DNA from 2 places in the Caldalkalibacillus horti genome. Region 1 is predicted to be linked to the other one. Evidence: riboswitches for the same ligand, from Rfam matches in the RefSeq annotation. Region 1 holds a riboswitch; the other holds the start of a gene.

Region 1 (4,205 bases):
GAAAATAGTAGGTAGAAAAACTTAGCCTATCCCTAGCAATTAGCGGAAATCTTATTTTTCTTATCTACAAACTGCCCACGAATATATTAAAATGACCTAGTACAAAAAACACCTGTTTCATAGGGTGAAACTACGTTTCCTCTACTGATATAATTATATCGTAAAAAGCACCTCTCGTACATAGTAAGATCATCTTTTTAGGAAAAAAATCGGTTATTATGGAATCAAGTATGAAGCTTGAATAAGATGGTGGTATACGTACTGATAGTGATATATACTTTACAAATATAACCTATTCTATCCATAATTTAGATACAATAGGTTTGTTTTCATGTAAAGAGGATGAAAATCTGAGGTGAGTTCATGTTAAAAAAGAGTTATTTAGCCTACGGGCTATTCTTTGTAATAGCGATCATTTTGATACTTGTCTACAGACATAGTCAGCCTCCAAGCGAGGATGATGTATTTTCCCAGAATTTGTATTCAGCCCCTATTGAGGAGGTATATTTGATAGATCAATCTTATGGTGAATGGGTTACTTTCTTTGAAATGAATCATTCTTTTCATATTAGTAAGTTGGAAAAAGACTGGTTAGGGAACTGGAAGCTTGTTCATTGGGATGGAGAGCCAGGATTTATTGGGGGAGCAGCTATGGATTTATCTAATAATGATGGTGTTATTTTAGGCGCATCAAGTATAACAAACGATCATGAAAACAAGCATACCTCCTTTTACTATGGAATGATTGCAAATTCAAAGGTTGATCAGATAAAGCTGGAAAAAAAGGAGTGGACTGATAAGAATGTAGCTTTGATTGAAACCGAACGGTATAGGTTTTTCTTTTATGTTGCTTATGATAGGCTTGATCCTTTCTCACTACAGGCTTTATCAAATGGAGAGGTCATTCAGCAATTTGGTGGTGGTATACCAGATTAATTAAGAAGAAGTCTAAGTCCTGTAGATCTTTATAATAACAACAGTTCATTATTCAAATGCTCTTTTCTTGTATTTACATTTCCAAATAGAAGGTTATAATTTTAAGAAGCACAATCATGTGTTTTACTTAGTGGAACAAATTATCGTTCCATTCACATAATAGAAACTAGCAGACTAACAACATGATAATACCAGATGAATCCATTTATTAAGACTGATGAAGGTGGTTCCAGTATGGGAGAACAAACGGCAGTACGCTCTGTTGAAAGAGCATTGGATATACTACTATGTTTTACAGATAAAACAGAGCTGAGCCTAACAGAGATATCACAGCGGGTAGGGCTGAATAAAAGCACAGTTTTTCGTTTATTAGCATCCCTTGAACGTAAAGGCTTTCTACAACGAAACGCTGAGAATGAGAAGTATAGATTAGGATTTAGACTGTGGGAGCTGTCCGCACATTTATCAAGAGTGGATGACCCTGCGGTTATGCTCCTGCCTGAGATGGAGCGCTTGAGAGACGTACTTGATGAAACGATCAGCTTATATGTGAGAGACGGGAAAGAAAGAGTAAGGGTTCAGGCCGTTGAAAGTAAGCAAACGATTCGGAGGGTGGCCCCAATTGGGTCAAGGCTTCCTTTATCTGTAGGAGCATCAAGTAAAATTTTAGTTGCCTATGCAGATCCAGAGACTCAGAAAATGATTCTTAATGAGCTCAACTGGAGTTCCTCTAAGGATAAGGAGGAATTTATGCTTCAATTGCTTCATATCCAGCAAACAGGGTATGCTACAAGCATTGAGGAAAGAGAAGTAGGAACATCAGCCATTGCTGCTCCGATACGGAATGGTGCGGGTCAGCTAGTTGCTGCATTAGCTATTTCTGGCCCAGTTGGAAGACTTACCATGGAGAAAATGAAAGAGTTTGCTCCTATTGTCCTTAACTTTGCTTCGCGTATGGGGAGTATGGTTAAATAGTGGGAAGACGCGCCCTTTATTGATTTTCTATGTGCATGAAAATAGGAGAAGATCAAAAAATAAAGTATTGACGAATAAAATTCTGAGTTGTATAGTATATTCAATTATTAACGTAGTTTAATGCATTTGCATATTACTACGTTAAAGTAGAATTGAACTGAAAACAAAATAATAACTACTCTTATCCAGAGCAGGCTGAGGGACTGGCCCGATGACGCCCGGCAACCGACCATTTATCGAATGCTATCATTCATATTTGATACGGTGCTAACTCCTACAATCACAAAAGATGTGGTTGAAAGATAAGAGGCCGAGTCCATGTTGTCAGAAGCCTCTTTCTTTTTATAGAAAGAGGCTTTTTTTCTTAACAAAACAATCATAATTGGGGGAGAGAACAGTGAAAATCAGAGGAAGAAAATCAAGCTTCATAGCCATAGCATGGGTTTTGCTACTTAGTGTATTTTTAGGTGCATGTGGTCAAGGGGCTACAGGTGGAACAGGAGATCAGTCAGGTGGAGAAGCAGAAAATGGACTTCAAGGAAAAAGGATTGCTTTAATTATGCAGCTTAACATCGGTACCTTCTCTGCACAATATATTGATGGAGTTAGGGATCAGGTGGAGAAATTTGGTGGAGAGCTACAGGTGTTCAACGCTGAGGAAGATTTAGCTCGGATGGCTTCCCATTTAGATTCAGCGATCACTCAACAATTCGATGGTATCTTAATTGACCATGGAACACCAGAAGCGCTAGATCCGGGTATCAGAAAAGCACTTGAAGCGAATATCCCGGTGGTAGTCTTTGATGCAGCTATAGATATTGAGGGTGTGACGCTAGTTGAACAAGGTGATCTACTACTTGCTGAGCAGACACTAGAGAAGCTAGTTGAGGACAATGGGACAGATGCTAATATCGTAAAAATTTGGGTGGCAGGCTTCGCCCCTATGGAGCGTCGTCAGGTAGCCTATGAAGAATTCCAAGAAAAGTATCCAGATGTAACAGAGCTAGCAGCTTTTGGTTCAGCAACATCAAATACAGCTCTTGATACACAGTCACAGATGGAGGCTATTCTAAGACAATATCCTAATAAGGGAGATATTACAGCTGTATGGGCAGCGTGGGATGAATTTGCCAAAGGAGCAAGCCGTGCTATTCAACAAGCGGGTAGAGATGAAATTAAAGTGTACGGAATTGATTTAAGTGATGAAGATCTACAAATGATTCAGGACCCGAACAATCCGTGGGTAGCGTCAGCGGCCGTTGATCCTTCCGATATCGGTCGAATCCAAGCACGTCTGTTGTATAAAAAGCTTAACGGAGACTCAGATACCCCAGATCGCCATATCCTCAAGCCAGTTATGGTAACAAGGGATGACCTTCCTGAAGAGCCTGTGACCATGAGTAACCTGCAAGAGCATGTAGAAGAATGGGGACAAAGTGATGATGTGTATGAGGATTGGATGAAAGAGCTAGAAGAACAAGTGAAGGGTGAGTAATATGTCTCACCTTCTTCAAATGAACAAGATCATCAAGAATTTCTCTGGCGTGCAGGTTTTAAAACAGGTGGACCTCACACTGGTAGGTGGAGAAATTCATGCCCTGTTAGGAGCAAATGGAGCGGGAAAAAGTACCTTGATTAAAATCCTTTCTGGAGCATATAGCCTTGATGATGGAGAGATTATACTGGACGGTCATGAGGTATCCATTTCTTCACCACAGGAAGCTAAGGAATTAGGAATTCATACGGTGTATCAGGAGGTGGATACGGCTTTAATCCCTACTTTATCAGTAGCAGAAAACATCTTTATTGACGATTATGCTAATCTAAAAAGTTCCTTCTTTGTAGCTTGGAAGGATCTATATAGTAGGGCGGAGGAACTCCTTAACAGGGTCGGAGCAAGTATTTCGGTAAAGGCAAACATATCAGAGCTTTCACTTTCCGATAAACAGCTTGTCCTTGTAGCACGTGCATTAGCCCAAGAGGCTAAGTTTGTTATTTTAGATGAACCAACAGCTCCTTTAAGTGTGACTGAATCAGAGAACTTATACAGGATTATGCGTCAGTTAAAGGATAGTGGGGTGGGAGTCGTTTTTATTTCACATCGTTTAGCCGAGGTGTTTGAGCTTAGTGACAGAATCACCGTTCTCAGGGATGGACAAAACGTATCTTCAGAATCAAAGTCAGAAACCTCAATGAATCACGTGATTGAGGCTATGCTAGGTCAAGCTTTAGTAGAGGAGTTCCCTAAGTCATCTGTTAGTATTGGGAAACGCTTATTTGAGGCACAAGGGTTA
Region 2 (4,205 bases), on a different contig from region 1:
ATAAGGAATGTGCTGGAAGAAGTTAGCATCTAAATCTCCCTCAAACAAGTTTTTGTTCGGTAGGATATAATCCTGGAATACAGTAACCTCTAAGCTAATTCCTTGCTCTTCTAATAATGGAGCAACCACTTCTTCTAAAATTTCAGCATGTGGAACAGCTGTAGCTCCAACCTTAAGCACCTGAGTTTCTGTTTCATTCGTGTTCTCCTCCGTACCTTCTGACGGAGTTTCTCCTTGATTCTGCTCCTCATTTGGTGCTGATTCCTCACCTTGACCACAAGCTACTGCAACTAATGAAACAATTAGTAGTAGTGCTAATAATATAAATCCTTTTCTTTTTAACATCTGACCTACTCCTCTTTTATCTGAATTAATTATATTAGAAAAACTTGGCTTATCGCCAAGTTTTGGCAAAAGCCTTAGTTTATCTTATACTATCTACCTTTGAGCTTATAAATTCTGAAAGTATAAAAACCTCATTGCTTGCTTAGCGCTTATCTATCTGCTTGACAATAAGATCTCCTACCGATTGAATGAGCTGCACAAGAATCACAATGATTACGGTAGCTACAAGAGTTATCTCCAAATTATTACCTTGGAACCCATAACGATAAGCGATATACCCTAATCCTCCTGCACCAATGACCCCTGCCATAGCCGTATAGCCTATAAGTGCAATTCCAGTTACCGTAAGACCTGAGACAATAGCAGGCAAGGATTCAGGAAGTAAAACTTTATAAATGATCTTTAGATTGCTAGCACCCATCGCTTTAGCCGCCTCGACAACCCCTTTTGGAATTTCTCGAAGCCCTATCTCCACTAATCGTGCGTAAAAGGGAGCAGAAGAAACAACTAGAGCGGGAATCGCTGCTGATGTCCCAATTCCACTTCCTATAATAATGCGCACATAGGGCATCAGGATAATAATTAGAATAATAAAAGGGATAGATCGTAGGACATTAACCACAAATCCTGCTGATTTATAAAAAATCTGGCTTTCCCAAGGGTTCCCCTTAGCCGTCATATAAAGCAAAATTCCTAAAGGAATACCCAATAGAGCTGTAAAAAGAAGCGATACACCCGTCATATAGAGGGTTTCTACAACTCCTTCCCAAATCGTATCCCAATACACATTCGGTAAAACCTGCTCTAACCAATTCATCATCCTACTAACACTTCCACTTCTACCTGCTGCTCCTGAAGAAATTGAATCGCCCTATTGATCTCAGCCTCAGAACCTGTCAGATGTAAAAACAGCGTACCGTATGAGGAATCCTTCAATTTATTTATCTTTCCTTGAACGACATTCACATCAACATCACAGCTTCTTATTAATTTTGAAAGAATGGGCTGCCCGGAAGTCTGTACTAAGAAGTGACACTGCACAACCTTTCCTTCTGCAATATTCCATTCCGCTTGAGCCTCCAAGGCTTCACTTGATTCAGTAATCTGTTTGACAAAATCCTTTGTGATTTGCTGCTTAGGCTCTTTAAAGACCTGAAGAACCTGACCAAGCTCGACTACCCTTCCCTCCTCCATAACAGCTACACGGTCACATATCTTTTGAATGACATGCATCTCATGAGTAATTAGGATAATCGTTAGCCCTAGCTTCTGGTTAATATCCTTTAGCAATTCAAGAATGGAATCTGTTGTTTTTGGATCCAAGGCGGACGTAGCTTCATCACAAAGTAAAACAGTGGGTTGATTGGCTAGCGCTCTAGCAATCCCTACACGCTGCTTTTGACCTCCACTAAGCTGAGAAGGGTATTGCTGTTCTTTACCCTCTAGGCCAACTAAACGAATAAGCTCGTGCACACGCTCCTGCCTAACCGACTTAGGAACATTAGCAACCTCTAATGGTAATGCGATATTATCAAAAACGGTTCGTGACCAAAGGAGATTAAAATGCTGAAAGATCATCCCTATCTTCTGCCTTTTAACTCGCAGATCTCTAGACGATAAACGACTGATAGGAACTCCATCTATCCAAATTTCTCCCTCTGTCTGACGTTCAAGCTGATTAATCATTCTGATTAATGTGCTTTTCCCTGCCCCGCTGTATCCAATAACGCCAAAAATTTCACCCTTCTCAACGTTAAGGCTTACCTGATCAACAGCCTTAATCTTTTTTTGACCTGATTTAAATAGCTTTGCAACACCTTTAATTTCAATCATTTGTCTCACCTGCTTCCTGTTAAAGAGTATGTCAGATTCATTTCCCTCTCATACTCTGCACTTCGTACAAAGGAGTATGACGCATAGTTAAACTCCTAATGTGTATTATTCTAATTTTTCCAATATGTTTACTAAGGGTATAAACATCAGGAAATCCTAGCAGCTTACCAATTCTATCTTGGTAACTGCCTTATGTGTTTAATCTAAGAAAAGAAAGAATAAAATGAGCATACACCATTACCAATAGCTTCTCTTAGGTTTAAGAAAAAACAAAAAATCCCTCAGCTTCAAAAGCCGAAGGATAAGATTAACGTTCTCATCCACTCATCTTTCGAAGACATCATCTTCGCAGGATTTGGCACCTTTCCGATTCCAGTTGGATCGGCGGTTGCCGGGTTTCATAGGGCCAGTCCCTCCACCACTCTTGATAAGAGTTTTTACGTTCAATTCAATTGTGTATTGATATTACCACAGGAAAGAAAATTTGTAAATATTAAATATCCTGTTTTGCTTGTTGACGATGATCATTGTTAAAAAAATGATCCTGTATATTTTGTTTATTATCGTCTTTTATCCCTTTATCTAGCTCTTTGTTATTAATATTTTTATCAGGTACATTTCGATCAATACCATCATCTGTTATTTTGTCATCTGCGATACCTGTATCATTACCAGGTGGATCATTTGCCGTACCTCTATCCTTATTACGATCATCTCTCACTGTGCCTCTTGAATCTTCATCTTGACCTTGATCGTTGGAGTCTCTGTCATTAGCAAATTTCGTATCGCTGTCCTTTTTCTCGTCTTTATCTTCCTTCGAATCTTTATCCTTCTCTTCTTTGTCTTGATCATCCTTTTTACCGTTTGTCTGTAGATTCTTAGAATCTTTATCAGGACGATCTGTTGCTGTCTCTTTTTCCTCATCCTCGCCTTTGTCAATGTCATCAGGCTTATTGGTAGCTAATTCCTTACTACCTTTGTCATTGTCTTTGTCTTTTCCTTTATCCTTGTCATTATCCTGATTGCCTTGATTAGGACTCGGATTGCTAGGCGCAGGTGGCACAACTGTTGGTGGTTCAACGACCGGTGGCTTTTCCGGTTCAGTAGCATCAACGATGGCTTCCTCTAGTTCTTCCTCTTCCTCTAGAGCCCATTCCACTTCTTCCTCGGACTCTTCTGGCAGAGTTGGCTCTTCTGGCAGATTCCTTCTATATATGTTCTCAAAGAAGCTATTTCCAATAGCCAGTTCGAGACCACCTACTCTCTGAGCAATCTGAGAAATAGCCATCTCCTTGAGTTCACCGATCTCAAGCTCAAGTCCTTGCTCTAGTGCAGCTAAGTATATAACATATCTTGCAGGTGAGATACCATGTTTTAAAGCTTCTTCACGATCGTCGTAGGTGGTAACCATACGATGAATGGATATAGATGGGTCTTCATCCTGCTCTATGATAGTCCCGCCTCTGTTCGAAACGGTTAAGGGTACCTGATTCTCTTCCTGACTTCCTGTTTCATGCTCATGAAAAGCCTGGTCTAGCACCTTATCCTCTAGCCCATCATAAATTTTATCTAGCCCCATATCAAACTGCTTCTGAGTCGATTCACTTAGGAAAGTAGTGGATAATAAAATATCATGATTCCCATTTAAATAACCTAGATTTTTAGCCGCCTTGATAATATCAAATGCTACGTAATCGAGGTGCTTTCCTAGTTCATCATCAAGATAATCTATTAATTTTAACCCTTCCTGATTCCAACCAGTAATGCTCAAAACATTAAAATCACGATCAATACTAATTTCAACACTAGGGTTGATATCCAAGCTTACAAAAGCAATGGCTTCGTCTTCTTGGAATAATGCACCAAAAGCAAAAACAGAGACAAAAACAAAAAGAAATGAGGCCGCTACAATCAAGGGGGCCCTAAAGCTTTTTCTGCTTTTACGTGGTTTTACTTTTTCAACGATATGAACATGGGGTATGGGTACTTCATCACCAACCCGACATCCTTGCTGATTTTGAATATTA

Evidence for each region. A riboswitch is a leader RNA that binds a small molecule or an ion and turns the genes downstream of it on or off. The one in region 1 is predicted to bind S-adenosylmethionine.
Region 2: another riboswitch for S-adenosylmethionine. It lies ahead of J2S11_RS01705 (methionine ABC transporter ATP-binding protein); the one in region 1 lies ahead of J2S11_RS05625 (sugar ABC transporter substrate-binding protein).

What each region holds. Positions count from the first base shown of each region.
Region 1 is NZ_JAUSTY010000004.1:104,859-109,063, forward strand. Features, by position in the region: gene J2S11_RS05615 (hypothetical protein) at 508-936, shown strand; gene J2S11_RS05620 (IclR family transcriptional regulator) at 1,171-1,911, shown strand; SAM riboswitch class I at 2,090-2,220, shown strand; gene J2S11_RS05625 (sugar ABC transporter substrate-binding protein) at 2,315-3,406, shown strand; gene J2S11_RS05630 (sugar ABC transporter ATP-binding protein) at 3,408-4,205, shown strand, end outside.
Region 2 is NZ_JAUSTY010000001.1:365,027-369,231, forward strand. Features, by position in the region: gene J2S11_RS01695 (MetQ/NlpA family ABC transporter substrate-binding protein) at 1-345, opposite strand, end outside; gene J2S11_RS01700 (methionine ABC transporter permease) at 488-1,165, opposite strand; gene J2S11_RS01705 (methionine ABC transporter ATP-binding protein) at 1,162-2,178, opposite strand; SAM riboswitch class I at 2,500-2,612, opposite strand; gene J2S11_RS01710 (anti-sigma factor domain-containing protein) at 2,672-4,205, opposite strand, start outside.